3 regions of the Ensifer sp. LBL genome follow, and region 3 is predicted to be linked to each of the others. Evidence: predicted binding sites of a transcription regulator. Region 3 holds the regulator's gene; each other region holds the start of a gene.
What was found. Region 3 encodes LexA, which represses DNA repair genes until DNA is damaged. Its sites were predicted from a motif close to TGTTCNNNNTGTGTTCNG; they were not measured.

Region 1 (9,530 bases), on a different contig from region 3:
TTCACGATTGTCACCGGCGTCAAGTACGGCTTTCCCTCGACCACCGACGTGATGGCGACCGCTGCCCGCATGTTGCCCGGTGACGCCGTCTGGACCGGCTTCGGCGTCGGTCGAATGTCGTTCCCGATGGCGGTTCAGGCCTATCTGCTCGGCGGTCACGTCCGGGTGGGGCTGGAGGACAATTCCTACATCGCCAAGGGCGTGCTCGCCAAAGGCAATGGCGAACTGGTCGAACGGGCAAGAGACCTGATCGAGAAGCTCGGCGGAAGGATCGCCGAGCCCTCCCAGGCCCGTGAAATCCTCGGACTGCGTGCATAAGCATCGATATCTGCAAGGAGGCATAGAATGAACATTCAGGTGGACGCCAAGATCGCCCGGGCGCTGAGGGTGACGGAAAAATCCCCCGATCTCGACAATCTCAAGATCGACGTGGCCGATGTCGCGGTGCCGCGGCCGGGTCCCGGGCAGGTGCTGGTGGAGATCGTCGCGGCAGGGGTCAATCCCAGCGACGTGAAGGCGTCTCTCGGGCATATGCCGCACGCCGTCTGGCCGCGCACGCCGGGTCGCGATTTCGGCGGCATCGTGCGCGAAGGGCCGTCGTCGATGGTCGGCATGGAGATCTGGGGCGGCGGCGGCGAGCTCGGCATCACCCAGGACGGCAGCCACGCCAAGTGGATGGTGCTCGACCAGAAGGCGGTGCGGGCCAAGCCCGCGAATTTCACCATGCAGGAAGCGGGCTCGATCGGCGTGCCGTTCATCACCGCCTTTGAGGGCCTGCGCGAGGCCGGCGGCGTGCAGCCGACGGATGTCGTGCTCGTCTGCGGCGGCAACGGCAAGGTCGGGCAGGCGGTGATCCAGCTTGCGACCATGGCGGGGGCCAAGGTCTTTGCGGTCGAATACAACGAGCAGCCGCTGCTGGCGCACACCAACGCGCCGGTCGAGATGCTGAACAGCGCCAAGGATGACGTTGCCGCGATCGTGCGCGAAAAGACCGGCGGCCATGGGGCCGACATCGTCTTCAATACGGTCGGCAGTCCCTATTTCGAGATCGCCAACAACGCGATGGCGAAGCAGGCGCGCCAGGTGTTCATTTCCACCTTCGACCGCGCAGTTCCCTTCGATATCTTCAACTTCTTCCGCGGCCGCCACAAATATATCGGCATCGACACGCTGGCGCTGTCCTCGGTCGAGGGCGCGCGCATCTTCGACAAGCTGAAGCCGAAGTTCGAAGAGGGCAAGCTGAAGCCGTTCCCGATCAATCCGGCGACCGTCTATGGCTTTGCCGACGCCGCCAAGGCCTATGCCTCGGTGCTGCGCGGCACCCCCGAGCGCGTGCTGCTGGTGCCCTGAGGAGGAGGCGACGATGCAGGTGACGCGCTACGGCGAGGCCAGATCCTACGAGGCGCCGGAGCACTACGGCATGCATTGCCTGCGGTTGCAGGGAAAGGAGGCGACGGTTACCGATACGATCTGGATCGGCCTGTCGCACCTCCTGCCCGGCGGTCATACGTCGCTGAAGGACGCCGCGGTCGAGAAGATCTACATCGTCGTTGCCGGCGAAGTGACGGTCGAAACTGGCAGCGAGAGCGTCACGCTTGGCTTTCTCGACAGTTGCCGGCTGGCGCCCGGCGAGGCGCGCGCGCTGGTCAACCGCACCAATGCGCCGGCGTCCATCCTGCTCGCCATGCCGACCTGAGCGCCGCAGAACGGAGAATCTTGGATGGTTTCAACGGGTCTTTACCGGCTGGGCGCGCGTGCGCCACGCGTTCCCGCCAGCGGACGATTTTACGTCGCGCCCGGTGCCGTGGTGATCGGCGACGTGCGGCTCGACGAGGATGTCAGCATCTGGTTCAACGCCGTCTTGCGCGGCGACAACGAGCCGATCATTCTTCGGCGCGGCTGTAACGTGCAGGACGGATGCGTCGTTCATACCGATCCGGGTTACCCCGTGGAAATCGGCGAGGATGTCACCGTCGGGCACAACGCCACCATCCACGGATGCCGGATCGGCAAGGGCAGTCTCGTCGGCATGGGGGCAACGATCCTAAATGGCGCGCAGATCGGAGAGAGATGCCTGATCGGCGCCGGCGCCTTGGTGCGGGAGAACATGGTCGTCCCGGATGGCTCGCTGGTCCTCGGGGTGCCCGCCCAGATCGTCCGCACGCTCGACGCGAAAGTGGCCGAGGGCTTGTCGACCGGGGCGCAGCGATATCGCGCGAAGGCGCAGAGCTACTCTGGGGACCTTCAACCGGTATCCGTCGGGCAAGCAACGCCTGACGCAGACGAAGGCAATGACATCATGCGGGAGGATATGCATGACGCAGAATGAGAACCGACTGGTCAGTGTCGTCGAACACTGGCTCCCGCGCATGGAGGTGGCCGGGATCCCGTCGGCAACGGCACGCGCCGTCATCGAGCGCGCCGGCGTCTGGCAGAACTGGCTTGCCACCTGGAGCGAGGAAGGCGAGCGTCACGCGGAACTCGGCGCTGCGGCTCTTGCTGCCGGCCGCAACGTGACCGCCGGCGAGGCCTATGCCCGCGCCAGCCTCTTCTATCATTTCGGACAGTTCATGGCTTTCGAGGACCTTGAGGCAAAGGCGAGGGCGGCCGCGCGAAAGGTGGAACTCTACCGTCTCGCAACACCCTTGCTCGATCCGCCCGGCGAGATGGTCGCTGTGCCCTTTGAGGACGGCGAACTTCGGGCCGTTCTTCGCGTGCCGACCGGAGACGGCACACACCCGCTGGCGCTGATCATCCCTGGCTCGGATTCGACCAAGGAGGAATTTCCGGCCCTCGAGCGGCATTTTCATGCCCGCGGCGTTGCGACCCTGTCGCTCGACGGCCCCGGCCAGGGCGAGGGCCGTTCGATGGGCGCCCTGCGTCCAGATATCGGCCCGGCCGTCGAGGCGGCCCTCCGATTGGTGGCGGCGCATCCGCGCCTGTCGGGCAAGGTCGCGCTCGTCGGCATGGCCTTCGGCGGCTTTCTCGCGCTACGCGCCGCCGCGTCCGTGCAGAAGCTTGCCGGTGTCGTCTCCATCAACGGCTTCTTCGATCTCGGCGGGTTCTGGGATGCGCTGCCGCAGGTCTATCGCGACAACATGCGCTTCTCGCTCGGGGGCGCGGACGTTCGCGAACGGGCCGACCGCTTCACCTTGGTGCGCTGCCCGCCGCCGACCATGCCGGCCCTCATCCTTCACGGCGGACGCGACAAGATCTTTCCACCCTCCGAGGCGGTAAAATGCGCGGATATCTGCGCGCGCGGCGCCGAACTGCACGTCTTCGAGGATGGCAACCACGTCTGCAACAACATCCCCTGGCTCTATCGTCCGCTTGTCGCCGACTGGGTGGCGGAGCGACTGGGCGCGTGACCGCCAAGGGCGGCGTTACGCGTCCGGCAAGGTGAAGACGGCGCACGGCGCTGCGATGCCGCGCAAGGAATGCTCGCCGAGCGGCAGCAGCGGCATCGACGTGGTTTCAGCGACGGCACCCGAAATCAGCACGGAGCGGCCGAGCGGCCGGCACAGGCCCTCCAGCCGGCTGACGAGATTGACCGCCGGGCCGATCGCGGTGAAGTCGAGCCTGTCGGCGGCGCCGATATTGCCCCAGAGAATGTCGCCGAGGTGCAGGGCCACCCCGAAGGAGAGCGGCGGCAGCCCCTCCGCCTGCCGTGTCTCGTCGAGATGCGCCATGCCGGCGCGTGCGGCGGTGACCGCGCGCAGCGCCGCATCGCAGGCTTCGCCTGGCGAACCGCTCACCGGAAAGATCGCCAGGATGCCGTCGCCAATGAATTTCAGCACCTCGCCACCAAAGGCATGGATCGCGCCGGCGAGGCGATCGAACCAGGCGTCGAGGGCAGCGATCACCACGGCCGGTTCCGATGTCTCGGACAGCGCCGTGAAGTTGCGCAGATCGGCATAGAGCAGGGCCGCCCGAATGGTTTCGCCGGTGCCGCGGGTGAGCGCCCCGGCGCGGACGCGGGCGGCACTGCGGCGGCCGAGATAGGCGTCGAGCAGGGCGGTCAGCGCTGCCCGCTCGGCAAGAACCGCCAGGGGGGCGACGGCAAAGCGTTCGACCTCATGAAGCCGCGCCGTCTCTTCCCGGTCGAACGGGCGGGTCCCGGCCCAACTGAGGGGCGCGTGTTCCGTTCCCAGTTTGGTCGATGGTCGCAGCATTGGTCCGAACCCGGCCAGCCACTCTTCACCCGCCCGGTCGGAGACGGCGCCGGCAAAGCCCAGGCTCTCGATCACCACGCCGCTCTCGGCCCGCCACAGCCAGGTGCGGCGGGCGATGATCGGGTGTGGCACCGCGAGCGTAAGCGCGCCGGCCGCGAGCGGCAAACCGTCGGCGACGAGCCGGCGGCCGAGGTCGGACAGGAAGCGGTCCGGCTCCGGCGAGGCGCTCGCCTCGTCCACGAGCCAGGCAAGGGGGACGGACAAATCCATGTCGAAGAGGATAGGGCCGCCGCCCTTGCCGACAAGCCCCGTGCCGCCGCCGCGCTGAGCGCAAAACAGGGGCGAGCGGTGGCGCCATCCGCAATGGTGGCCTATGATTGCGGCAGCCCGCAGAAGGCTAGCAATCCGCGGGCAGGCCAATCAGCAAAGGGAAGACCGATGCCAGAAGCCCTCGTCGTCCGCCGCGAAACACAGATCCCGGCGCCCCCCGCCGCAGTGTTCGCTCTCTTGACCGACCCGGAAAAAATCCTGCGCTGGATGGGAACGGAGGCCGACACCAAGGCGGAGCCCGGTGGCCTCTACCTCGTGAACGTGACCGGCGCGCGTTTTGCCCGCGGGGCTTTCCGCGAGGTCGTGCCGGTGCATCGGCTTGCCTACAGCTTCGGCTGGGAAGGCAGCGACATCGTGCCGCCCGGCTCGAGCCTGATCGAGATCGACCTGATCGAGCAGCCGCCCGGAACATTGCTGCGCCTCACGCAAACGGGCCTGCCCAGCGCCGAACAATGTGCCGGCCATGCGGAAGGCTGGGCGCATTATCTGGAGCGCTTGGGCCAGGTGGCCTCGGGACGCGATCCAGGCCCCGATCCCTGGCTCGGCCGCGACGGCGCGGCTTGATACGGACGTCCCTTGATTGAAACCACTGGCCCTGAAGGCTTGACGACGGCGTTGGAATACCATGTTGATTCAACGGGATTGGCGCGAACCTGCTTTTACATCTTGTTGATGCCGAATCAGGACGTTAGGCGGGGCGCGTCACGAGTGGTGCGCCGGCTGAACGCGCCGCAACATGTATGAATTTACCCGGGTGGGAGCGGATGGACGACAACAACATCATCAAGTTTGAACGACCAAAGCCGAAAAAGGAGGCGAAGCCGGCCAGGCCTGTGCCGCGGAAGGCGTTGATTTGGCTGGCAGTGATCGCGGTCCTGGTTGCGGTGTGGTCGTACTATCAGTTTATCGCGCCGCCGAGCATGCCGGGCTAACCAATCTTCGGGCCGTCTGCGGGTGATCGCACGAACGTGCGGTCCACGACGGCCTTCGCTCACTTCCACATGGAGCGCATGCGGGCGCCGACGTCGATGCGGATCTGCTTGGCGCTTCGCTCGCTGGCGCTTGCCGAAATCTTCGGCCAGCTGGTCGTCTCGAAGAATTGCAGCAATGTCGCCGGAATGAAGCGGGTTCGCGAGGCGTAGACATGTCGGTCGCCCTGGGCGTTCTGACCGTGGGTGAAGAAGCGCTGCGGCGTCACCAGGGACAGACGATCGCGTGCCCGTGTCATGCCGACATAGAGCAGCCGCCGTTCCTCTTCGAGTTCGGCGGTCGTGCCCACCCCGAGATCGGACGGAATGCAGCCGTCGACGACGTTGAGCATGAAGACCGAGCGCCATTCCTGACCCTTCGCCGAATGGATGGTCGACAGGATCAGATAGTCCTCGTCGAGCAGCGGCACGCCCGCCTGGTCGCTGGTGGCATCGGGCGGGTCCAGGGTCAGCTCGGTCAGGAAACGTTCGCGGTTCTGGTAGCCGCCGGCAATCTGCTCGAGCTGCAGCAGGTCGGCCTTGCGGGTATCGGCGTCTTCATGGATCCGGTCGAGATGGGGCTCATACCAGGCGCGCGCAGCGCCGATCTCCTGCGGCCATCCAGGCTCGGCCCGTCGCAGGCCGGACACCAGGTCGACGAAGCCGGTCCAGTTCTCGCCGGTCTTGGCGGGAGGTGGGATCTCCGCAAGGGCCGCGAGCGGTTCCGGATCGGCGGCGATCGCATCGAGGATCTTTCCGGCGGTCTGCGGGCCAATACCGGGTAGCATCTGCAGCAACCGGAAACCGGCGACGCGGTCACGCGGGTTCTGCGCAAAGCGCAGCACCGCGAGCAGGTCCTTCACATGGGCGCTGTCGAGAAACTTCAGGCCACCGAACTTCACGAACGGAATGTTGCGCCGGGTGAGTTCGACTTCGAGCGTTCCACTGTGGTTGGACGAGCGGAATAGAACCGCCTGCTGCTTCAAGGCGATGCCGATCTCACGGCCAGCGAGAACCTGCTCCACGATATAGGCCGCCTGATCCGCTTCGTCCTTGACGGCGACGAGCAGCGGGCGCTGCTCCGATTGCCTGTCCGTCCAGAGGTTCTTGGTAAACCGCTCTCGCGCCAGGCCGATCACGCCGTTTGCGGCAGCGAGGATCGGCTGCGTCGAGCGGTAATTCCGGTCGAGGGTGATGACGTCGGCGGGCTCGGGCGAAAAGGCGTTCGGGAAATCGAGAATGTTGCGAACCGTCGCAGCCCTGAAGGAATAGATCGACTGGGCGTCGTCGCCAACGACCGTCAACCCGTGGCCGCCGGGTCTGAGCGCCATCAGGATCGAGGCCTGCAGCCTGTTGGTGTCCTGATACTCGTCGACAAGAACATGATCGAAGCGTCCGCCGACATCGTCGGCAAGCTCCGGATCGGAAACCATCTGCGCCCAGTAGAGCAGGAGATCGTCGTAATCGAGCACGTTCTGCGCCTGTTTGGCATCGACATAGGCCGCAAACAACGCCTTGAGCTGTTCGTCCCAGCCGGTGACCCAGGGATAGGCCGTCTTCAGCACGTCGCCAATCGAGCTTTCGGAGTTCACGACGCGCGAATAGATCGAAAGGCACGTTCCTTTCGTTGGAAACCGGCTTTCCGTCTTCGAGAAGCCGAGCTCGTGGCGCACGAGGTTCATCAGATCGGCGCTGTCTTCCCGGTCGTGGATCGTAAAATCCGGGCCGAGACCGATTTGTTCGGCATAGATGCGCAGGATCCGGGCGCCGATGCCATGGAAGGTGCCGGCCCAGGAGAGCGCGTCCGTCATGACAGCAGCGTTGTCGCCGAGAACCTGGCGGCAGATGCGCGCGACCCGGCGGGTCATCTCGGCTGCTGCGCGTCGAGAAAAGGTCATCAAGAGAATGCGACGCGGATCAGCCCCGTTGACGATGAGATGCGCGACCCGGTGGGCGAGCGTATTCGTCTTGCCGGAGCCGGCACCGGCGATGATGAGAAGCGGGCCGCCGACCTGTCCTTCCGGCAAGCCGATACCGTGCTCGACCGCCTCACGCTGGCGGTCATTGAGTTTTTCGAGATAGGCGGCGCTCATGCGTTCCCGTTCGTTTTCGTCGCACTCCGTCACAGCCCGCATCGATTTTCATCCAAGAGACAGGCAGGAACAAAGAAAGAACTAGCAATTTAGCATCCAGATGAAAACCCTGACGTTGCCGAGTTTGCCTTCTTGCAGCGTCGGAATGCCACTCTTCCAAGGTTTTGATGACCTGTGAGACCGCCGATGGGGTTGTTTGCGACAGTAGGTGTAATGGGCCTTATCGGCCGGCCTATACCTATGGCTGTGCGCCGCCATGAAGAACGCGCGACGGCTTGTGGCCTTATATGGTGAATTAGAAATATGCTTTGCTCCTGCGTCCACTCGAAAGAGGAAGAGCACATGGACGAACGGAGCGTTGAAGAGACCTGCGAGGCCACCGGCTCGACCGCCGAACTGCAGGAGATTGCCCGCAAGCTGGCGTCGCTCGCCCAAGAGATCAGGTCAATTGCAGCGACCCCGCTCGGCGAGACGGTCGTATTCGACGAAAGCGGCGATAGATCGGAAACGGCCGTCCACTGACCTCGGTGGCCGACGTCGGACGGTCATTCCTCAATTGGGGTATGGCCGTGACCTGCCTGCGCGCTTAGAACCAGCCGACGGTGGCGACCTTGGGATATTCGGGACGTCGATACGAGGCGACGCCTTCGAATATCCCTTGGTGCGACAGCGGACGCCGGTGATTGCTCGTGCGGGCAGCATTGAGTCTGTCACGCCACGACCGTAATCGTCATTTCGATGTAGCCGGCAAGGCATAGGGCCGAGGCCAAGATGCCCGGCGTCGATGGCACGGCTTGCATTATTTTCGCCAGGAAGATGCCGCCGGCGATGAGCAATCCGCCGAGAAGCAGACCGTGTTCCGCAACGGCGAGGCCAATGGAGCAGAGGTTCACGGCACTCGCAACCATGGTGAGGGGCGCTACGGCCAGCGCGGCGCTCGATTGAGCCACGAAGATGAGCCTGAAACGCGGCCAACTGAGGCCAATGGCAAGAACGAGGAATACCAGGGAGATGGCCATCAGCATGCTCCGGCGAGAGTGTGCTTGATCGATCGGGCCTGCTTGTCCCGGGCTGAAAACACGTCGCCGGCGGCGATGAGGACAGGGTTGTCGTAGCCGATCGCCGCGATGCCCTCCGGGATTGTCGCGAGCGTGCCGCGCCAGCTGCGCTCTGTCGCTCGGCTGACATCGCTCATGATCACGGCCGGTGTTTCAGGCGGGCGGCCTTCGCCGATGAGCTTTTCAGCAATCAGACATGCCGTGCGGCCCCCCATGTAAAACACCGTCGTGCTGCGCGCATCGGCGATGCCCGCCCAGTCGACATCGTCGGGCAGGCCGCCATGGCGGGAATGACCGGTCACCAGCCGAAGCGACTGGGCATAGTCGCGATGGGTCAGCGACAGACCGAGACGGGAGGCCATGGCGCTTGCGGCAGTGATGCCGGGGATAACGTCGACGGGGATGTTCTCGCGGTCGAGATGGGCGATTTCCTCGCCGGCCCGGCCGAAGACCATGGGGTCGCCGGATTTCAGCCGCACGACGCGCTTCCCAGCCTTGGCGAGCTTGACCATCATGGCGTTGATGTCTTCCTGCCGGCAGCTTTCGCGGCCGCCGCGCTTTCCGACGAGCATGCGCTTTGCCTCCCGCCGTGCGAGTTCGAGCACATCTGCAGAAACGAGGTCGTCGAAGAGGATGACATCGGCCGCCTGCAGTGCACGCACGGCCTTCAGCGTTAGCAGCTCAGCATCTCCAGGCCCCGCGCCGACCAAGGTCACGCGACCGATGGCGGGGGCTCCCGCGAGCCTTTCGGCATCAGCAAGAAGCACCCCGCCTACGCCCTCCTCCGGCGTATCCATGGTCGAAAACACCCGGTCGGCAAAACGCTCCCAGAAAGCGCGACGCTGCGGACCGGGTTGGATCCGGCGGTTCACCGCTCCGCGAAGGGCCTGTGCCAGCTGAGCCCAGGCC
Region 2 (9,530 bases), on a different contig from region 3:
GCGCCGGCACGGCGGTCATGATGATCATGTCGGCGCTGGCCGTTCAGCGCGGCGAGCAGACGCTGGGCGATTTCGTCTTCATCAACGCCATGCTGATCCAGCTTGCGATCCCGCTCAATTTCATCGGCTTCGTCTACCGCGAAATCCGCCAGGGGCTTACCGATATCGAGCATATGTTCGACCTGCTCGACGTGCGTGCCGAAGTGGTGGATCGCCCGGATGCGAGCGAACTCGTCATCGGCAAGGGAGCCATCACCTTCAAGGACGTGCATTTCGCCTATGATGCGGCGCGCCCGATCCTGAAGGGTATCACCTTCGAGGTGCCCGCCGGCAAGACGGTGGCCGTGGTCGGCCCCTCCGGTGCCGGCAAGTCGACGCTCTCGCGGCTGCTCTATCGCTTCTACGACGTGCAGGAAGGGGCGATCACCATCGATGGCCAGGACGTGCGCACAGTGACGCAGAAGAGCCTGCGTTCGGTGATCGGCATGGTGCCGCAGGACACGGTGCTCTTCAACGACACCATCGCCTACAACATCCGCTACGGCCGCGTTTCGGCGAGCGAAGCCGAAGTCGAGGCGGCGGCCGAAGCCGCGCAGATCGCCGAGTTCATCCGCACCCTGCCGGAGGGCTTCCAGGCCATGGTCGGCGAGCGGGGCCTGAAGCTTTCGGGCGGCGAGAAGCAGCGCGTCGCGATCGCCCGCACGATCCTGAAAGCCCCGCCGATCCTGATCCTCGACGAGGCGACGTCTGCGCTGGACACCCGCACGGAGCAGGAGATCCAGTCGGCCCTCGACGTCGTGTCGCGCAACCGCACGACGCTTGTCATCGCGCACCGGCTTTCGACCGTCATCAACGCCGACGAGATCATCGTGCTGAAGGACGGCGTCATTGCCGAACGCGGCACCCATGGCGAACTGATCGACCGTGACGGTCTCTATGCCTCGATGTGGAGCCGCCAGCGCGAAGCGACGCAGGCCGAAGAGCAACTGAAGCGCGTGCGCGAAAGCGACGATCTCGGCATCGTCACGCGCGGCGAGCCGGCGGTTTGATGGCGTCTTTTTCTTTGCTGAGCGCGACGCGTTTTGTCGCTACCGGGCGGGCGGCGTTGCCCGCCGGGACATTTCGCGCTAGAGCGGGGGCAGGAAATGCGTTTGCGGTTTTCCGTCCGCATCCCGCGCTAACTTATAGAAAACGATCACGTTCCACGGAAAATCTGGAGTAGAGTTCATGAGCCTGGTCAATACGATCCGCAACACGCTCGTCCCGGTGCACAAGGAAGGCTATCGCTTCGTCGCGATCTTCTTCGTCGTGTCGCTGGTGCTTGGCTTCCTGTGGGAGCCGTTGATGTGGATCGGCTTCGTGCTGACGGCGTGGTGCGCTTACTTCTTCCGCGATCCCGAGCGCATGACGCCGCTTGACGACGATCTGGTGATCAGCCCGGCTGACGGCCGCGTCTCGTCGATCGCGACGGTTCTGCCGCCGGAAGAACTGAACCTCGGCTCGGAACCGATGCTGCGCATCTCCGTTTTCATGAATGTGTTCAACTGCCACGTGAACCGCGCGCCGATGGCCGGTACCATCACCCGCGTCGCCTATCGCGCCGGCAAGTTCGTCAATGCCGAGCTCGACAAGGCCAGCCAGGAGAACGAGCGCAATGGTCTGGTGATCGATACCAAGCACGGCGCCATCGGCGTCGTTCAGATCGCCGGCCTCGTTGCCCGCCGCATCCTGTGCTGGAAGTATGAGAACGGCTCGCTGGAGGCCGGTGAACGTTTCGGCCTGATCCGCTTCGGCTCGCGCCTCGACGTGTTCCTGCCGGCCGGTGCCGAGCCGCGTGTCAGCGTCGGGCAGACCGCTGTTGCCGGTGAAACGGTGCTTGCCGAGTTTGGCTCGGCCAAGGGCCCGGTCATCAGCCGCCGCGCATAAGGAGTGTCCATGGAAGGCTCTGAACAGCAAAAACCGATCGAAGCGCCGCAGGTGTCCGAGGACACCAACGGCTCGAGCGATACCGCGCGCGGCCCACGGCTGCGCGAGATCCCGCTGCGGCTGATGATCCCCAATCTCATTACGGTGCTCGCGATCTGCGCCGGTCTTTCGGGCATCCGGCTCGCCTTTGAAAACCGCATCGAGCTTGCCGTTGCGATGGTGCTGCTCGCCGCCTTTCTCGATGGCATCGACGGTCGTGTCGCGCGCGCCCTGAAGGCGACGTCGAACTTCGGCGGCCAGATGGATTCGCTTGCCGACATCATCAACTTCGGTGTCGCGCCGGCTCTCGTGCTCTACGTCTTCATCCTCGATCAGGCGCGCTCGATCGGCTGGATCGCGGCTCTGGTCTACGCAATCGCGATGGGTCTGAGGCTCGCGCGCTTCAACGTGATGGCAGAGCGCCAGGTCAAGGCGTCCTGGCAGTCGGAATACTTCGTCGGCGTGCCGGCGCCGGCCGGCGCCATGCTCGTTCTGTTGCCGGTTTACCTGGGTCTCCTGGGCCTTGCTCCCGAGCGCACCTTCGCGCTGATCGCGTCGGCCTATACGGTGCTGATCGCCTTCCTGCTCGTCAGCCGCCTGCCGGTCTGGTCCGGCAAGTCGGAGAACAGCCGCGTTCGCCGCGACCTCGTCCTGCCGGCCATCCTCGGCGTCGTCTTCTACGTTGCGACGCTGATGACCTATACCTGGGAAACGATGGCGGTAACGGCGCTCGGCTATCTGATCACGCTGCCCTTCGGCGCGCGCTCCTGGCAGCGCAAGTATGGCGGCGACTGGCCGGTCCATCCTTCGACCGGCGGCGACGGCTTGCCCGGCGACAAGGACTGAACGAGACCAAAACGACACGCAAAAAGAAAAGGCCACCGTGACGACACGGTGGCCTTTCTCATTTGCGCGGTGTGCCGAAGCTTATTCGGGCATCCGGTAATCGACGATCTTGTCTTCGCGCACGATGTAGAGCTTGCCGGTTTCGGTCTGGTTGGGGCCAACCAGGGGCAGCAGCTTGGCTGCGACTTCCGAAGGATGCGGCACGGTCTCCGGATCTTCGCCGGGCATCGCCTGGGCGCGCATCGCGGTGCGGGTGGCGCCGGGGTCGACCGAGAGGATGCGCAGCGGCAGGCGCTGCGTCTCGCCGGCCCAGGTGCGGGCCAGAGCCTCGACGGCGGCCTTCGACGCGGAGTAGGGCCCCCAGAAGGGCTTGCACTTGTGTGCAGCGCTCGACGACAGGATCAGCGCACGCCCGGCGTCCGACTTGATCAGCAGCGGTTCGAGCGAACGGATCAGCCGCCAGGTGGCGTTGACGTTGATCATCATCACCTTGTCGAACACCTTCGCCTCGACATGGCCGATCGGCGAGATCGTGCCGAGCACGCCGGCATTGGCAACCAGGATGTCGAGCTTGCCCCAGCGCTCGTTGATCGCACCACCGAGCTTGTCGATCGCCGGCATGTCGGCGAGGTCGAAGGGCACCAGCGTCGCAGAACCGCCCGCCGCCTTGATCGCGTCGTCGAGTTCTTCGAGACCGCCAACGGTGCGCGCGCAGGCGACGACATGGGCACCGGCCTTGGCCAGTTCGAGAGCGGTGAAATAGCCGATACCGCGCGATGCGCCGGTGACCACGGCCACCCGGCCTTTGAGATCGATCGTCATTTTAGTGTCTGATTATCCGTTGCTGGCGAGAACCGAGAGTTTGCGGACATTGCTGGCGCCTTCCTGGTCGAGGAGGCGGGTCGGATAGTCCCCGGTGAAATAGTGGTCGGTGAACTGCGGCGCCTTCGGATCGCGCTTCTCGCCGCCGACCGCCTCATAAAGACCGTCGATCGACAGGAATTCCAGCGAGTCCGCGCCGATGTAACGGCACATGGAGGCGAGGTCTGCATGCTGGTTGGCAAGCAGCTTGTCGCGGTCCGGCGTGTCGATGCCGTAGAAGTCCGGATGGAAAATCATCGGGCTCGCAACGCGCACATGCACTTCGCGTGCGCCCGCGTCGCGCATCATCTGTACGATCTTCACCGACGTCGTGCCGCGCACGATCGAATCATCGACGAGGATGATGCGCTTGCCCTCGATCATCGCGCGGTTGGCCGAATGCTTCAGCTTGACGCCGAAGGCGCGGATCTGCTGCGTCGGCTCGATGAAGGTGCGGCCGACATAGTGGTTGCGGATGATGCCGTATTCGAAGGGAATGCCGCTCTGCTGGGCATAGCCGAGCGCAGCCGGCGTGCCGCCGTCCGGCACCGGAACCACGACGTCGGCCTCGACCGGCGCTTCCTTGGCGAGGTTGATGCCCATGTTCTTGCGCGACACATAGATGCTGCGGCCGCCGACGACCGAATCTGGCCGGGCGAAATAGACATATTCGAACAGGCAAAGCCGCTCGGGCTGCGAAACCTCGGGCTTGCGCGCGTCGATGGTTATCGAGCCGTCGGGCTGGATTTCGCAGATGATGACTTCGCCGTTCTCGACGTCGCGCACATAGGTCGCGCCGATGATGTCGAGCGCGCAGGTTTCCGAACAGAAGATCGGCTTGCCGTCGAGTTCACCCATGACGAGCGGGCGGATGCCGATCGGGTCGCGCGCGGCAATCAGCTTCGTGCGGGTCATCGCCAGCATCGAATAGCCGCCTTCCATCTGGCGGATGGCGTCGATGAAGCGGTCGGAGGAGGAGGTCTGCTTCGAGCGCGCGATCAGGTGCAGAACGACTTCGGTATCCGAGGTCGACTGACAGATGGCGCCGTCGGCGATCAGCTGCCGGCGAAGCGTGAGGCCGTTGGTGAAGTTGCCGTTATGGGCGACGGCGATGCCGCCGACTTCGAGTTCGGCAAAGAGCGGCTGCACGTTACGCAGCGCCACTTCGCCTGTCGTCGAATAGCGGGTGTGGCCGATCGACATGAAGCCGGGCAGCTTCGCGAGCGTCGCGGGATCCGTGTAGTGGTCGCCGACGAGGCCCATGCGCTTTTCGGTGCAGAACTGCTTGCCGTCGAAGGTGACGATGCCGGCTGCTTCCTGGCCGCGATGCTGGAGCGCGTGCAGGCCGAGCGCTGTCAGCGCCGCCGCATCCGAGTGCCCCAGTATGCCGAAGACGCCGCACTCTTCGTGCAGTTCATCGCCTTCGAGTTCATCGTGGATTTCGATGGATCTATCGGTCATCACAGTCGCCTTTGCTCCGTACCGGTGCGCATATCGTGATCAGGCCCGCCGTCTTCAAGCAATCTTAGCTGAAAACGGCTGCAAGCGTTATTCCCCAAAAGGACAAAGCCCGCGGGGCGGGCTTTGTCGGCAAATCGTTCCTGTCTCAGCCGTTGGTGGCCGGGGCGTCGTCGGCGGGCGCCTGGTCCGGCGTCGTCGCAGGTGCCTGGCCGGGCGTCGTTGCCGGCGCTTCGCCTTCGCCTTCGCCGGTCGTGTCCTTGCCGCGCAGGCGATCGAGAATGGTGGCGTCGGCTTCTTCGGGCAGCAGAGCGATCAGCTTGTTGCCCAGATTGTCGAGCAGCGGCTTCGATTTGGCCTGGGTGACCCAGGTCGGCTGCTGCTGCGGAGCGACGAGCCAGTTGAAGAACAGCATGGCGACGACGACCAGCAGGATGCCGCGGGCGGCACCGAAGAGGAAACCGAGCGTGCGGTCGAGCGCGCCGATGCGGCTGTCGATGATGAAATCGGCGATCCGCATGGTGATGAAGGAGATGATGATCAGCGCGATCAGGAAGATCACCGCTGCCGATCCGATCATCGCGACCGTGTCGCTGTTGGTGTACTGCTTCGCATAGGGCAGGAGATGCGGGTAGAGGAAGTAGGCGGCAGCTGCCGCACCCACCCAGCTCGCGACCGAGAGCACCTCGCGCGAGAAGCCTCGAACCATGGCCAGGATTGCGGAAAACAGGGCGACGCCGAGAACGATACCGTCGAGAATTGTAATGGGCATTTTGTCCTTACTCCGGACCCGGTTCGTCCGGGTCTCCTCAAGCCTATCCGCCATCGGCCCTGAGTTCAGGGCATTTTCAGCCTGTTTGCGGCCCTTAAAGGGCGGCCTGCGACATCCGCATCTTCAGTCTTCGTCCTCCGCCGGTCTCAGTGCGTTTCGCGACCCCGCGATGCGCGCCACCAGATCGGGCAGGCTTTCCATCTCGCTCCAGCGGCCATTGCCGTTTTTCGGCAGTTCGGTCGAAGCGGACGGCAGGACCGCCTGCGAGAACCCGAGCTTCTCGGCTTCCTTAAGGCGTTGTGCGGTATGCGCAACCGGCCGGATGGCACCCGACAAGCTGACTTCGCCGAAATAGACGCAATCCGCCGGAAGGGCAAGCCCGGCAAGCGATGAAACCAGTGCGGAAGCCACAGCCAGGTCTGCCGCCGGCTCGGAAATGCGGTAACCGCCGGCAATGTTGAGATAGACGTCGTGCTGGCCGAGCCGCACGCCGCAATGGGCTTCGAGCACGGCGAGGATCATCGAGAGCCGCGCGGAATCCCAGCCGACGATCGCGCGTCTCGGCGTGCCGAGCGAGGTCGGCGCGACCAGCGCCTGCACTTCGACGAGGACGGGCCGGGTGCCTTCCATGCCGGCAAAGACGGCGGCGCCCGGCGATTTTTCGTTGCGTTCGCCGAGGAAGAGCTCCGACGGGTTGGCAACCTCGCGCAGGCCCTTGTCCGACATCTCGAACACGCCGATCTCGTCGGTCGGGCCGAAGCGGTTCTTGACGGTGCGCAGGATGCGGTAGTGATGGCCGCGGTCGCCTTCGAAATAGAGCACGGCGTCGACCATGTGCTCGACGACGCGCGGGCCGGCGATCTGGCCTTCCTTGGTGACGTGGCCGACGAGCACGACGGCGGTCCCCGTCTGCTTGGCAAAGCGGATCATTGCCTGAACGCCGGTGCGAACCTGGGTCACCGTGCCCGGCGCCGAATCGACGATGTCGCTCCAGAGCGTCTGGATCGAATCGATGATCACCAGATCCGGGCGCTTGCCTTCAGAAAGCGTTGCCAGAATGTCCTCGACATTGGTCTCGGCGGCGAGCAGCACGTCGCTGTCGGCAGCGCCGAGCCGCTGGGCGCGAAGGCGCACCTGCGCCACGGCCTCTTCGCCCGAGACATAGATGACGCGATGATTGCGGCGCGAGAGCGCAGCCGCCGCCTGCATCAGCACGGTCGACTTGCCGATGCCGGGATCGCCGCCTACGAGCAGCGCCGAGCCGCGCACAAAGCCGCCGCCGGTCACCCGGTCGAGTTCCGAGATGCCTGTCTGGATGCGTGGCGCGTCTTCGATCTCGCCCGAGAGCGTGGTGAGCGCCACCGGGCGTCCCTTCTTCGGCGCCCGCGACGGACCGCCACCGATGCCTGCCGTCGGATTGTCCTCGATGATCGTGTTCCACTCGCCGCAGCCTTCGCACTTGCCCACCCAGCGGGTGTGGACCGTGCCGCAGTTCTGGCAGATGAATTGGGTACGCGCTTTCGCCATCGGCATCGACTTTCGGAATGTGAGACCGCCGACGTCGCGATCGGACGTCGGCGGAAAAGAATCACTTGTATCGTCACATAATGCCGCGAAACGCGGAACAAAAGGTGAATTTCAGCGAGAATGACCGAAAAATGATATGAAGGACGGCATCACGCGCCGCCGACATAGTGCCTGGCATAGCGATGTCCGAGGCTGGTCAGCATCTCGTAGCCGATCGTGCCGCCGGCGCGCGCGACATCGTCTATGGCGACGTGCCGCCCGAAGAGCTCGATGTAATCGCCCGGCCGCACAGTACCCGTGGGAAGGTCGGTGACGTCGAAAAGGCTGAGATCCATGGTGACGCGGCCGACATGCGGCACTTTCCGGCCATGCAGGAAGCCGAAGGCCCCTGATGGCGTTGCCTGCCTGAGGGTGACGCCGCCGCCCGAGACAGAGCGGTGGTAGCCATCGGCGTAGCCGACCGCGACCGTGGCGATGCGGCTGTCGCGGTCGAAGCGGGCGGACGCGCCATAGCTCGCTGTGCCGCCGGCGGCCACATCGCGCACCTGGATGATCCGCGCTTCGGCGGTCACCACCGGCTTCATCGGGTTGGGGACGTCGTTCACCGCCTCGCCGCCATAAACGGCGATGCCCGGCCGGGTCAGGTCGAAATGATAGTCGGGCCCGAGGAAAACGCCGCCGGAGTTTGCAAGGCTCGCATCGACGCCTTCATAGGCGGCGGTCACTTCGTGGAAGCGCCGGAGCTGAATGCCGTTCAGCCGGTGGTCGGGATCGTCGGCGCAGACGAGGTGGCTCATGATCAGCACCGGCGAAAAACTTGCCGGCCGCGCCGGGTCTGTCGCAAGCGCAACGGCCTGCTCGACCGTAAGGCCGAGCCGGTTCATGCCGGTATCGACATGCAGCACACAAGGGTGGTCGCCATGCTCGGAAAGGGCGGCCATGAACACGGCGAGTTGTTCGTCCGAGTTGATGACCGGCACCAGATCGTTGTCGAAGAAGAGCGCCTCGTTGCCCGGCCACATGCCGGCGAGAATGTAGATGCGCCCCTCCGGAACCAGAGGGCGCAGATCGGCGCCTTCCTCTGCATTGGCGACGAAAAAGTCGCGCGCGCCGGCGGCATAGAGGGCAGTGGCCGCCTGATCGATCCCAAGGCCGTAGGCGTCCGCCTTCAAGACTGCCGACGCCCGCGCTTTGCCCGAGCGGGCATTCATCGCGCGCCAGTTGTCGGTGAGGGCGCCGAGATCGATGGTGAGCCGGTTGGAGGCGGCGAGGAAATCTGGAGGGAGCATGCCGGGTACTCTGCCGTGGACGATCCAAGAGCAATACAGCCTAGCGCCCATCGTCGCAAATGCCTGCCTGTCGCACCGACTGAAGGCGCCGCGGCTTTGAACGAGCACTTTTGTGCAAGACGCGGGCGCGTGGCATCACTATTCTCTCCCCATGCAGACGATTTCGCAGGAAGAAGCCATCGATGTCATGCCGATAGAGGGCGCCGAGCGCACGCGCTTCTGGCGGGATTCCCGTTTCATGGGCATGGAATGTCTGACGGCGACCTTCATCACCCATGAATTTGCTCCGCATGCGCACGAAACCTTCAGCATCGGCGCCATCGAGGCCGGCTCGCAGATCAGCAAGATCAAGGGCGAGCGTTCGGAGGCCGGCCCCGGATACTTCTATCTGATCAATCCCGACGAAATTCACGACGGTCATCCGGGCGGCAGCGGCTATCGCTATCGCATGGTCTATCCGAGCGCCGAACTGCTGGTGAACATCATCGAGGATGTCACCGGACGCGCTTTCAAAGGCACGCCATCCTTCTCCAAGCGTGTTTTGCAGGCACCGGACCTGGCTCTTTCCTTCCATCAGGCCCACCGCACGCTCGAAGTGTCGGGGGCGACGCTTGAGGCGGAGGAAAAAATGTTCGCGGTGCTTGCCGCGATGTTCGAACGCCACGGAAGCACGATCATCGCGCCGATTGAAACGCGGGAGCAATCGGCCGTGCACCGGGCGCGCGACTTCCTGGCGGAAAACTATGCCGAGGATGTCGGGCTCGAGGAACTGGCGAAAGTCGCCGGCCTCAGCCGCGCCCACCTCATCCGCG
Region 3 (9,530 bases):
CCAGCGCGGCTATGTCGGCCTCTGGCTCGACACCTTCGAATTCCAGGCCCGGCCGTTTTATGAAAAGCTCGGCTTCGAGGTCTTTGGTGAACTCGAAGGCGGTGAAGGGGCGATTGCGCGCTACTTTCTGAAGAAGCGGTTCTGACGTCGGAAAGTCACGCCCCGAAGAAGCAACCGCGTTTTCTGCCCTCCGAAAGCAGCAGCATGCGGCGGCGACACGATGCACGACCGCCGACGCCACCGGACAGCGAGTGCCTTGTTGCCCTACAACGCGTTCAGGGTCACCCGAAGCGCCGGCTGCCGTTGACGTCCTTGCCGATGATCTCCCGGATAATGGTCAAGGTTTCCTTCGCCGCTTCTTTAGGTGCAAGTGCTGTGTCGGCGACGTTGCTGACCAGCTTCGTCATGTCGTGATCGATGTCCTTCTCCGCCCAACGCTTTCCTTTGGCGACGGTGATGTAGACGGAGTAGGCATGGTGCATGGTCCCGGGCCGCTCGCCGATGATGTGGAGAATTCCTCGAAAGGTGTTGGGATCGGCGTCGGCAAACAACGTCTCGCCGATCCTGTAGCCAGCCCGCACCCTGCCGCTGGTGACCAGGATGTTCTTGTCGCTCACCGAGACGCCGGCATCGCCGAGCAGCCTGCGCATTTCCTCCAGATAGGGCGAAAGATGGCCGTCATCCATGATGGCCTTGGCGTTCAGGCCATCTGAAATGACGATCTGGCCCTTGGGCATATCGCCTTTCCACGACGCCCTGATCGCTTCGATAGCCTTGATTGAGTCCGGGCTCAGCGTTTCACCGGTGGTCGGGTGCGCGATGTAGTCGTTCCGATCCTTGGACAGCGTGCGAACCGGGACGACGCTGGGCACGGCCGCAATGAAATCCGGCGTAAGTTCGGCCCAAAGAGAGAGTTTGGCGTCGTCGTAAAGACCCCTCACCTTCGTCGCGAGCGCCGGGTTGAGATCCCATATCTTCTCACCATGGCCCGTCGCCAGATCCACGCCCCTTGCCTCGACTTCCGTCATCAGCCGCCGACCCTCGGCGTAAACCTTCTCCTTCGGCCGCTTGTCCCCCTTGGCGAGGCGGTACTGGTAATAGACCCAGAGGGGATCGCCATAATTTGACGTGTAGGTGTTGTCCTTGCCGACTATTCCAAGTCGTTTGTAGAAATCCCACATCGCATCGTTGACCTTGAAGCCGAACTTATCCCTCACGCGCACGTGGTCCTGAAATGCGGTCGTGAGATAACTCAGCATCGGGTCGTTCTTGGTGGGCAGAGCAATCAGGTAGGCCGGGTTGGCCGGCATGATCTGGTCCTGGCACCAATCGAGATCGTCCAGGCTGACGGTCATGTGCAGGGTGGTGCAGATATCGAGGCCGATGGTCAGGCCGTGGAGCTTGCCCATCACCATGTCCTCGAGGCAGCACCGCACGAGTTGTTCCCGGCTCTTGAACACTTCAGGCCCAATAAAGCCGGCGACATCGTTGACATGCAGCCATGCGCCCTTCGGCTGCACTTTCGCAAGTTCCATGCCGATGGCCCGGCTGAACCCGTACTTCCGGGACTCAAGCACCATCATGTCGACACCGTTTGCCGCGCCGTTGGTGAATTCCGATCCTTGCCCGGTTTCGAAGTAGAGACCGTAGCGCTCCCCTGCCTTCGCGTTTGCATATTTCAGGATCTTCTCATTGGTGATGTCGAAGATCTTGTTGCAATCATCCGTACCGGCAAGGCTCTGGAACAAGGTGGAGACTGTGCTGGGAAAGTCCTCGCTGACCTCACCCTGGACGTCGATGTGGGCGAGCACGCACCACGGAATGACGTCTACCAGCTTGAACGTATCCACGATGTCTTTCAGCGCCCGCTCCACCGTGACCACGCTGTCGACGGTGCTGTCCACCGGGTTGGTACCGATGACGATATCTCCGGTCGCGTAGGAAAACGCGTCGAAGACCTGCCACATGATGTCGTCGGGATGGTCGGTCGGCGAATTCGGCTGGATCCGTGCGCCCATGTATCCCTTGGCCCCCAACTTGGTGCCGGGCATGACATTGAAGATCTTTTGGCTGACGGCGATCAGCTCGTCATTGCTCATCAGTTTCGGCACACAGCCGATGGTATCGCTGGTCAGGCCATACATGACGCCTTTGATCTCATCTTCCGATTTGGTCAGAAGAAATTCCTTCAGCTGGCCCATGGTCCAGTCCTTCAGCTTTTCCTGCTGGACCTTGTCGGTGGTCTGCCAGATCAGTCGTTGCAGATCGTCCTCAAACAGAGGGTGCCGATCGAGGTCTGCGATCTTCGTTCTTGCCAGGAGGCCTCGTGCGTTCGTTCGGGACGCGTCACTGTCCGCAGCCACACCGATTGTTTGGTCGCCTTCCTTGAAGGCATTCGCGCATCCCAGCACCTGCCGATAGGTCGTCTCGTCAAAGCCACCCTTGATCCTGCTGATATAGGCAAAGACGTCCTCATCCTGCTTCACCTCGTCGATTGCGAGGTTGCTTGCGCCCGCTGCGGCACGGGCGGCGTGACTATAGGCGGTCAGCGTGGCCGCTGCGGTCCCCGCCACCAGCAGGAGGTCGCGCCTGGACAGTGCATGCTGGTCTGAGAACATGCCTTTGCGCATTGCCATTTCCTTTCCGCAAAAGGTCTATCGGCATTTCGCCGGACGACTCACTGGCGACCGGCGATTGAAGGAAAGCGCACAAGAATAAATGCTCGACACGTGTCACTTGGGCATGGACCCGGTGAGCCTCGACCAACCAGGCCAAGTCGATTACTGCAGGCTCATCACGATGCGACCGTCGATCTTGCCGGCTTCCATGCGGCGGAAGATCTCGTTGATGTTCTCGAGGCTATCCCACGAGAAATGCGGCGCGACCTTGCCTTCGGCGGCGAATTGCAGCGATTCCTCCAGGTCCTGGCGGGTGCCGACGATCGAACCACGCACCGTGATGCGCTTCAGAACCGTTTCAAAGACCGGCACAGAGATCATGCCGGGGGGAAGGCCGACGAGCGCCATGGTGCCGCGCGAGCGAAGGAAGCCGAATGCCTGTTCCATCGCAGCCGGTGAGACGGCAGTCACAAGCGCGCCATGCACGCCGCCGGTAGCCTTGATGACCTGCTCGACCGCATCCTTCGCCTTGCCGTTGACCGTGATGTCGGCGCCCAGTTGCTTTGCCAACGCCAGCTTGTCGTCAAAAATGTCGGCGGCGACGACATGCATGCCCATCGCCTTGGCGTATTGCACGGCCATGTGGCCGAGCCCCCCGATGCCGGAGACTGCCACCCATTCGCCAGGACGGACTTCGGTCTCCTTCAATCCCTTGTAGACGGTCACACCCGCGCAGAGCACCGGCGCGGCAGGGCCGAACTCCAGCGCGTTCGGCAGGCTGCCGACGAAATCAGGATCCGCCAGTCCGTACTCCGCAAACGTTCCGTTGACCGAATATCCCGTGTTCGACTGGGCCGCGCACAGCGTCTCCCAACCCGTACGGCAATGCGGACAGTAGCCGCAGGCGCTGTGAAGCCAGGGAACGCCGACCCGGTCTCCCTCTTTCACTCTTTTGACGCCGGCGCCGACCGCCGAGACATAGCCGACGCCCTCGTGTCCGGGAATGAACGGTGGACTGGGTTTTACCGGCCAGTCGCCGTTTGCGGCATGGAGATCGGTATGACAAACGCCCGTTGCTTCGTATTTGACCAGGATCTGCCCCGGCTGCGGCGTGGGCACCGCCAATTCGTCGATCGTCAGCGGCGCGCCGAATTGCCGGACCACGGCCGCCTTCATCATCTGAGCCATTTGCCAATCCTCCTCCAATCGCCGGGCCACGGAGAGGTTTCTGATGGGAACAGCGGGCCGGCAGGGGCCTATCTCACATACGAAAATCGTGTAATTGGCGCGGGCATCATGGCGTTCACAACCGGTGCCCGGACGGCATTTCATGGTTGGCGTGTACCGCCGACACTTCAACGAGGCTCACGGAGCGCCATCGTCCGGTTGCAGGGTAAACCCGCCGGCAGAGTTCGACAATGGGTGGAGTTCAGAAGCGGTTCAGAGCCCGACGGCCTCGCTCCTCCTAGCCGGATCGAGCAACACTTATCGGGCAACGACGTTCGAGCGGGCGTGCTGGCGCGCGTCTATTGACAGGCTCGGCGGCCGTCGTGTTGACTGGATGGCACGGGGCCGTAGCTCAGTTGGGAGAGCGCCGCAATCGCACTGCGGAGGTCGAGGGTTCGACTCCCTTCGGCTCCACCAAGGCAAACAGAATTGAGCCAATTGCCGAAGCACTGGAGGAGTGGCTGATTTGTAATCAGCAGATCGCAAGTTCGAGTTTCTCTGGGGACACCACTCGTCCCGGCCACCGCCCGGCCTTCGCGCAACAACGCCCGCTCGCGCGCCCCTGTTTTCAGAGGCTAAACGGATCCCGTGCCGAGCGTTTTTCGCTCGGTGCATTGAACGGATCCGCCTTCTTCTCCTTGGACTTGCGGCCCTCGTCGGCGATGATCTCGTCGACTGCCTTCTGGCACTTCATCAGCTCTTCGGCTGCGGGGCCGGTGCCACGCAGGCTGAGATTGGCGATGACGCGATCTTCGAACGCGATGGCCAAGCCCCGCTTGCGCACGAAGCCCGTCAGGAACTCGGCGTCGGTCACGTTCACGAACAGAAACTTTCCGCTCGCGTCGCCAGCGGCGGTCGCCGAAGCGCTCCAGGGCTCGGTCTTGTCGAAGCGGAACGTCAGGTCGTATTCCTTGCCGACCTCGAGCGACCGCCAGTCGTCGCTGGCGAAGCTCATGTAGAGCGGCGACTCGGAGCCCTTGGGATAGAACCCGAGGCGCAAGGTGACGCCGCCGTCGAATTCCGACGAGATGAAGCAGGAGCCCTCCATCGAGGTGTCGGATGCAACGGTCCAACCGTCGACGTCCTTCCACTTGATGATTTCGGACTCCTCAGCCGCAGCCGATCCCGCGGCGATCAGACAGCTTACCAATCCGACCAGCAATCTACGCATGCAAAACCCCCGTTTGCCCGCATTTTGATAGGTCCCCGCGCCGCTGTCGAGGGTACCGAGCCCGATACCAGCAACATTTTAGGAATATTCACCTCTCTGCGGCAAGCGGACGCGCCCATCACATGGCAAAAGGATCTTTCGACGACTTGGTCTGGCCGCCACCGGCAAACGGATCGTTGTTCGGGGCAGTGCCACCGGCGCCAGCAAAGGGATCGTTCGCTGCCCCCTGCCCGCCATTCGGGATCAGGGCGCTCACCGCCTCCTGACATTTGAACATCTCGCTCACCGCCTTCATCGAATCGCGCAGGCTGAGGCTCGCGACGACGCGTCCCTCGAAGGCCAGCGCCAAGGTGTTCTTGCGAACGAATTCGGTAAAGAAGTCGGTGTTGGAAAAGTTGACGACGAGGGCCTTGGCGCCGGTAAGATCGACGCCGAACGCAACGGCCGGCCACTGGCGACCACGGTCGAGCTGCAGGGCGACGTCATATTCCCGCTGCGGCTCGATGGATTTCCACTCGGCATTGCCGATCGAAAGAAACGCCAGGTTCGCCGACCCCCGCGGATAAAACCCGATACGAAGGATCGCGCCGGCATCATAGCTCGTCGCGGCGTAACACGAGCCTCCAAGGGAAGGATCGGACCCCACCGTCCAGGCGTTGATCCGTTTCCAGATGTTCGAACGCCCTTCTTCAGCAGACGCCGCTCCGGCCGTGAGCAACAGACCGAGCACCACCAACGACAATCTACGCATGCAATTACCCCACTTTCCACGCAAAGTTATCTTTTTTTGACCTCCTGTCGAGACGGTGAAGCCCCTTCCTCGCAGGGATTTTTGCGCATCCCCCACCCCCGGCCCCAGAGCCGATAGTGCCGGTGCGTTCTTCGCCCGTCGCAAGAGGAACGGTCAAGATGAACTCGAGGTGCAGCGGCTGGCGCAAATCAGACACAGCCTGCAGGCAAAGAGCTGTTGAACACGGCAGAGTGATCGCCATGCTTGCTGGACTTCGGAACGAAAGCACGGTTCACATCGTTTCCCACCCTGTAGTGCCACCCCTTCATCAAGTGGACGTTCCCCGTGCTTGCCGCCCTGCTTCTCGCTTCGATAGTCGCATCGCCCAATATGCCTGACGTCAAGCTCAGCGCTGCGACGGTGGATGAACTCCAGACCGATTTCGAACGGGCCGTGCCGTGCCACCAGATCGATGGACGCAACGTGTGGAAGGGCGCGCTGGCGTTCTACATCCAGTCCTTCGTTTATGACGGCGACACGCCCGTCGCGACCGACGCGGCCGACGCGGTGCTTCCGGAAGACAACAGCGCAGAGACGGTGAAGGAGTTCGAGGACGCCTGCTCGACCTCGCAAGCGACCTAAATCTCTCCTCATAGAGCCCCGTGATTCGCTCGAATCAGCTGCGCGACTGGTGCCTGCCGGCGCGTTTTTGGCACGCACCGTCGCCGATAGGCGCCCTGCTCCCGCAAAAGTGACCGATCGACACCCGCAGAAGCGGCCAATTGCCTGAATTCACGGAATTTTAGGCACTTGCGGAACACATATGGAACAGATAGTGTCTGTTCTTGATTTGTTTCACGCCTCTGGAGCGACGTGCCATGCTGACCCGCAAGCAACAGGAATTGCTTCTGTTCATTCACGAACGCATGAAGGAGTCGGGCGTACCGCCGTCATTCGATGAAATGAAGGATGCGCTCGACCTGGCGTCGAAGTCCGGCATCCACCGTTTGATCACCGCGCTCGAAGAACGCGGCTTCATTCGCCGGCTGCCGAACCGGGCGCGCGCGCTCGAAGTCATCAAGCTTCCGGAAGCCTACGCCGCCGGCCAGCAGCAGCCGCGCAGAGGCTTCTCGCCGAGCGTGATCGAAGGCAGCCTTGGAAAGCCGCCGGCGGCCGCTCCTGCCGCGCCGAAGCCCGCCCCAGTTGCCGAAAGCACGTCAGTTTCCGTCCCGGTGATGGGGCGCATCGCTGCCGGCGTTCCGATCTCGGCAATCCAGAACAACACCCATGACATCACCGTGCCGCTCGACATGATCGGCAGCGGCGAACATTACGCCCTTGAAGTGAAGGGCGATTCGATGATCGAGGCCGGCATCTTCGATGGCGACACGGTGATCATCCGCAACGGCAACTCGGCCAATCCCGGCGACATCATCGTGGCGCTCGTGGACGACGAGGAAGCGACGCTGAAGCGCTTCCGTCGCAAGGGCGCGTCGATTGCGCTCGAAGCCGCCAACCCCGCCTACGAGACGCGCATCTTCGGACCGGATCGCGTGAAGATCCAGGGCAAGCTTGTCGGGCTGATCCGCCGCTACCATTGAGCTGCAGGCAGAACACCGGATCAAAAAAGAGCCTCGCCAAGGCAATTGGCGAGGCTCTTTCCATTTCGGGTGAAATCCAGATCGTCTATTCGTGGATCGTATATTCTCCGAGCTCGCAGAGATCCTGCGTGTCCTCGGTCGTATCGAGGGCCGAGCCCTCCTCGAATTCGAATCGCATGTCGTATTTGCAGACGTCCCGCCCGTCGGCAATGGTGATCTCCATGCTCTCGCCGGGGTTCAGGACCTGCCGACCGAAAACATCGTCTTCCCACTCATTGACGCCGACCGGTGACGTATAGAAGTTCGTCAGTACCACGCTGGTGTTGTTCTTCAGCTGGAAAACCAGGTCGTCAGCGTGCGCCTCAATAGCGGTCGCCGCAAAACACGCCAACGCCGTCAGGATCAGTCTCTTTTTCATTGATGCCATTGCCTCCGTTCTTAATGTTGACGGACGCTACCGATGCGGCTGATCTCAGCGGAGTCATCGTTCCCCCTCTACCGATTTCACCGAAGCGATAAGATCCGACGGAGGCATAGGAGACGTGGCTTGCGCGGACGTGGGGTCGCGAAACGACCCGCGCTGCCCTAAGGCAGAACGTCAAACCAATTCAAACGAGGTGAGATTTTTGGAGGCCTCGCCCGGAATTGAACCGGGGTACAAGGATTTGCAGTCCTCTGCGTCACCACTCCGCCACGAGGCCTCACAGCTCGGATAACCAAGCGTTGGCGCGGATTTAGAATGATTGCAGAAAAACCGCAAGAGGCATTTTCTGAAAAACGCGCCGTCGATTTGTTGGATAGATACTTTCCACAGAACGATCGCCGATGCCCGCCGATCGGCTCCCGGTTGATCTCAGCACCAGGGCGTCGGGCGTCCATCCCACGGGCGCACGAGCCCCTCGGAGACAAGCACGCGTCCAAGAGATTGATCGCCACGGGTAACCAGGCGCAGTTTTTCGCCGGCCTTGGCGTCTGATCGCCCGCCTGCCGAAACCAGCTTGAAGTCGCCCGCGTTCAGCAACTCGCGCAGGCGCTGCTTGGCGTAGAAGCCGCGCGAACGCTCCTTGTCGCAGCTTGCCTGGCGGATTCGCGGCGCATCGACGTCGGCGACACGGATCGTCTCGCCATGAAAGACGAAGGTGGAGCCATCGATCACGCAGTTGTCGTTGCGAATGCCGCAGAAATAAAACTGGTCGGTGCGGATGGACGCCGTCTTCACCTCTTCATTCGGCCGCACGACGGGGGTTGGCGGCGTGACGCCGACATTCACCGACGGCACCGGTGCGGCCAGGGCGACCTTCGTGACCGGGTCGGGCTTCGGATTAGGCTTGTGCCTGTCCGCCTGATGCGCGACGCGCTCCTGCGCTTCAGGAACGGCACGCGGAGGCTTCGGCTTCGTTTCCGTTCGCGACGCAAAAGCCACGACATCGGAAACCACGGGCCAGTGCCGCAACTCGGCGCGATGGTCATAGGCCATGACGCCGCCAAGGGTGAGCGCTGCGGCCAGATACCACGGCGCCATGCCGCCCTGCTTGCTGCTGCTTCTGCCCGAACTGCGGCGTCGACGTTTCGTAGTGGCTTTGGCCATCGGTCCCCATCCTGATTCGAGACCGCATTATGCGTTTGATGGGTTGCCGAAAAGTTTTCGAGGGTACCCCAACAGAGGGGAAGCCTGCGACGAACCGGTCATTCGCCCTGAGCATCACGGCGGTTCTTGAAATATTCGGGAATCGAACCGCGACCGCCCGAAGGACTGGGAACGGCCCCTGCCCGCAACAAGAGGAGCGGCAAACGGCGTTCGGCTCAGGAACCCTTCGAGGAATTGGTTTTCCCGCGCCAGCGCGCCCACCAGACGGCCAGGCGACGACGACGGCGGCGAACCGAGGGAATGTCGTGGGAAAGCACGATCAGGCCCAGCGGTATCATCCAGAAGCCCAGCACGGGCAGGAAGCCGAGAAAACCGCAGAACACCAGCAGCGAACCCAGCAGGATGCGCAAGAGCGGAGAGTCGGGCAGCGCGATGCGCCATTTGCCCAGCACGATCTGTCGTGTCTGCGGATCAATGCCGAAATGCATCTGCTTCCTGTTTTTATTCATCATTCCCTATCCGGCGTGTTTTCCCACAATTGGGGACTTCTCCACAGCCTCGCAACGGAACTTGTCATTTTTTTTGAAAAAAGCGC

Region 1: a site for LexA is predicted at 7,629-7,646, ahead of OKW20_RS10425 (ATP-dependent helicase). Genes of this name have one in related genera too.
Region 2: a site for LexA is predicted at 7,523-7,540, ahead of radA (DNA repair protein RadA). Genes of this name have one in related genera too.

Annotation. Positions count from the first base shown of each region.
Region 1 covers NZ_JBNDJY010000002.1:682,075-691,604, forward strand. Annotated here, with positions in the region: gene OKW20_RS10385 (3-keto-5-aminohexanoate cleavage protein) at 1-318, shown strand, start outside; gene OKW20_RS10390 (quinone oxidoreductase family protein) at 346-1,350, shown strand; gene OKW20_RS10395 (cupin domain-containing protein) at 1,364-1,696, shown strand; gene OKW20_RS10400 (gamma carbonic anhydrase family protein) at 1,721-2,329, shown strand; gene OKW20_RS10405 (alpha/beta hydrolase family protein) at 2,316-3,368, shown strand; gene OKW20_RS10410 (adenylate/guanylate cyclase domain-containing protein) at 3,384-4,442, opposite strand; gene OKW20_RS10415 (SRPBCC family protein) at 4,611-5,066, shown strand; gene OKW20_RS10420 (hypothetical protein) at 5,267-5,434, shown strand; gene OKW20_RS10425 (ATP-dependent helicase) at 5,494-7,563, opposite strand; gene OKW20_RS10430 (hypothetical protein) at 7,906-8,085, shown strand; gene OKW20_RS10435 (hypothetical protein) at 8,274-8,582, opposite strand; gene cysG (siroheme synthase CysG) at 8,582-9,530, opposite strand, start outside.
Region 2 covers NZ_JBNDJY010000001.1:239,158-248,687, reverse strand. Annotated here, with positions in the region: gene OKW20_RS01200 (ABCB family ABC transporter ATP-binding protein/permease) at 1-1,049, shown strand, start outside; gene OKW20_RS01195 (phosphatidylserine decarboxylase) at 1,228-1,926, shown strand; gene pssA (CDP-diacylglycerol--serine O-phosphatidyltransferase) at 1,936-2,811, shown strand; gene OKW20_RS01185 (SDR family NAD(P)-dependent oxidoreductase) at 2,893-3,633, opposite strand; gene purF (amidophosphoribosyltransferase) at 3,646-5,133, opposite strand; gene OKW20_RS01175 (CvpA family protein) at 5,279-5,902, opposite strand; gene radA (DNA repair protein RadA) at 6,026-7,429, opposite strand; gene alr (alanine racemase) at 7,579-8,718, opposite strand; gene OKW20_RS01160 (AraC family ligand binding domain-containing protein) at 8,870-9,530, shown strand, end outside.
Region 3 covers NZ_JBNDJY010000003.1:531,645-541,174, forward strand. Annotated here, with positions in the region: gene OKW20_RS14180 (GNAT family N-acetyltransferase) at 1-145, shown strand, start outside; gene OKW20_RS14185 (ethanolamine ammonia-lyase) at 282-2,630, opposite strand; gene adhP (alcohol dehydrogenase AdhP) at 2,781-3,806, opposite strand; tRNA gene OKW20_RS14195 (tRNA-Ala) at 4,187-4,262, shown strand; gene OKW20_RS14200 (hypothetical protein) at 4,414-5,016, opposite strand; gene OKW20_RS14205 (hypothetical protein) at 5,135-5,863, opposite strand; gene OKW20_RS14210 (hypothetical protein) at 6,137-6,388, shown strand; gene lexA (transcriptional repressor LexA) at 6,625-7,347, shown strand; gene OKW20_RS14220 (hypothetical protein) at 7,433-7,765, opposite strand; tRNA gene OKW20_RS14225 (tRNA-Cys) at 7,975-8,048, opposite strand; gene OKW20_RS14230 (thermonuclease family protein) at 8,201-8,935, opposite strand; gene OKW20_RS14235 (hypothetical protein) at 9,151-9,444, opposite strand.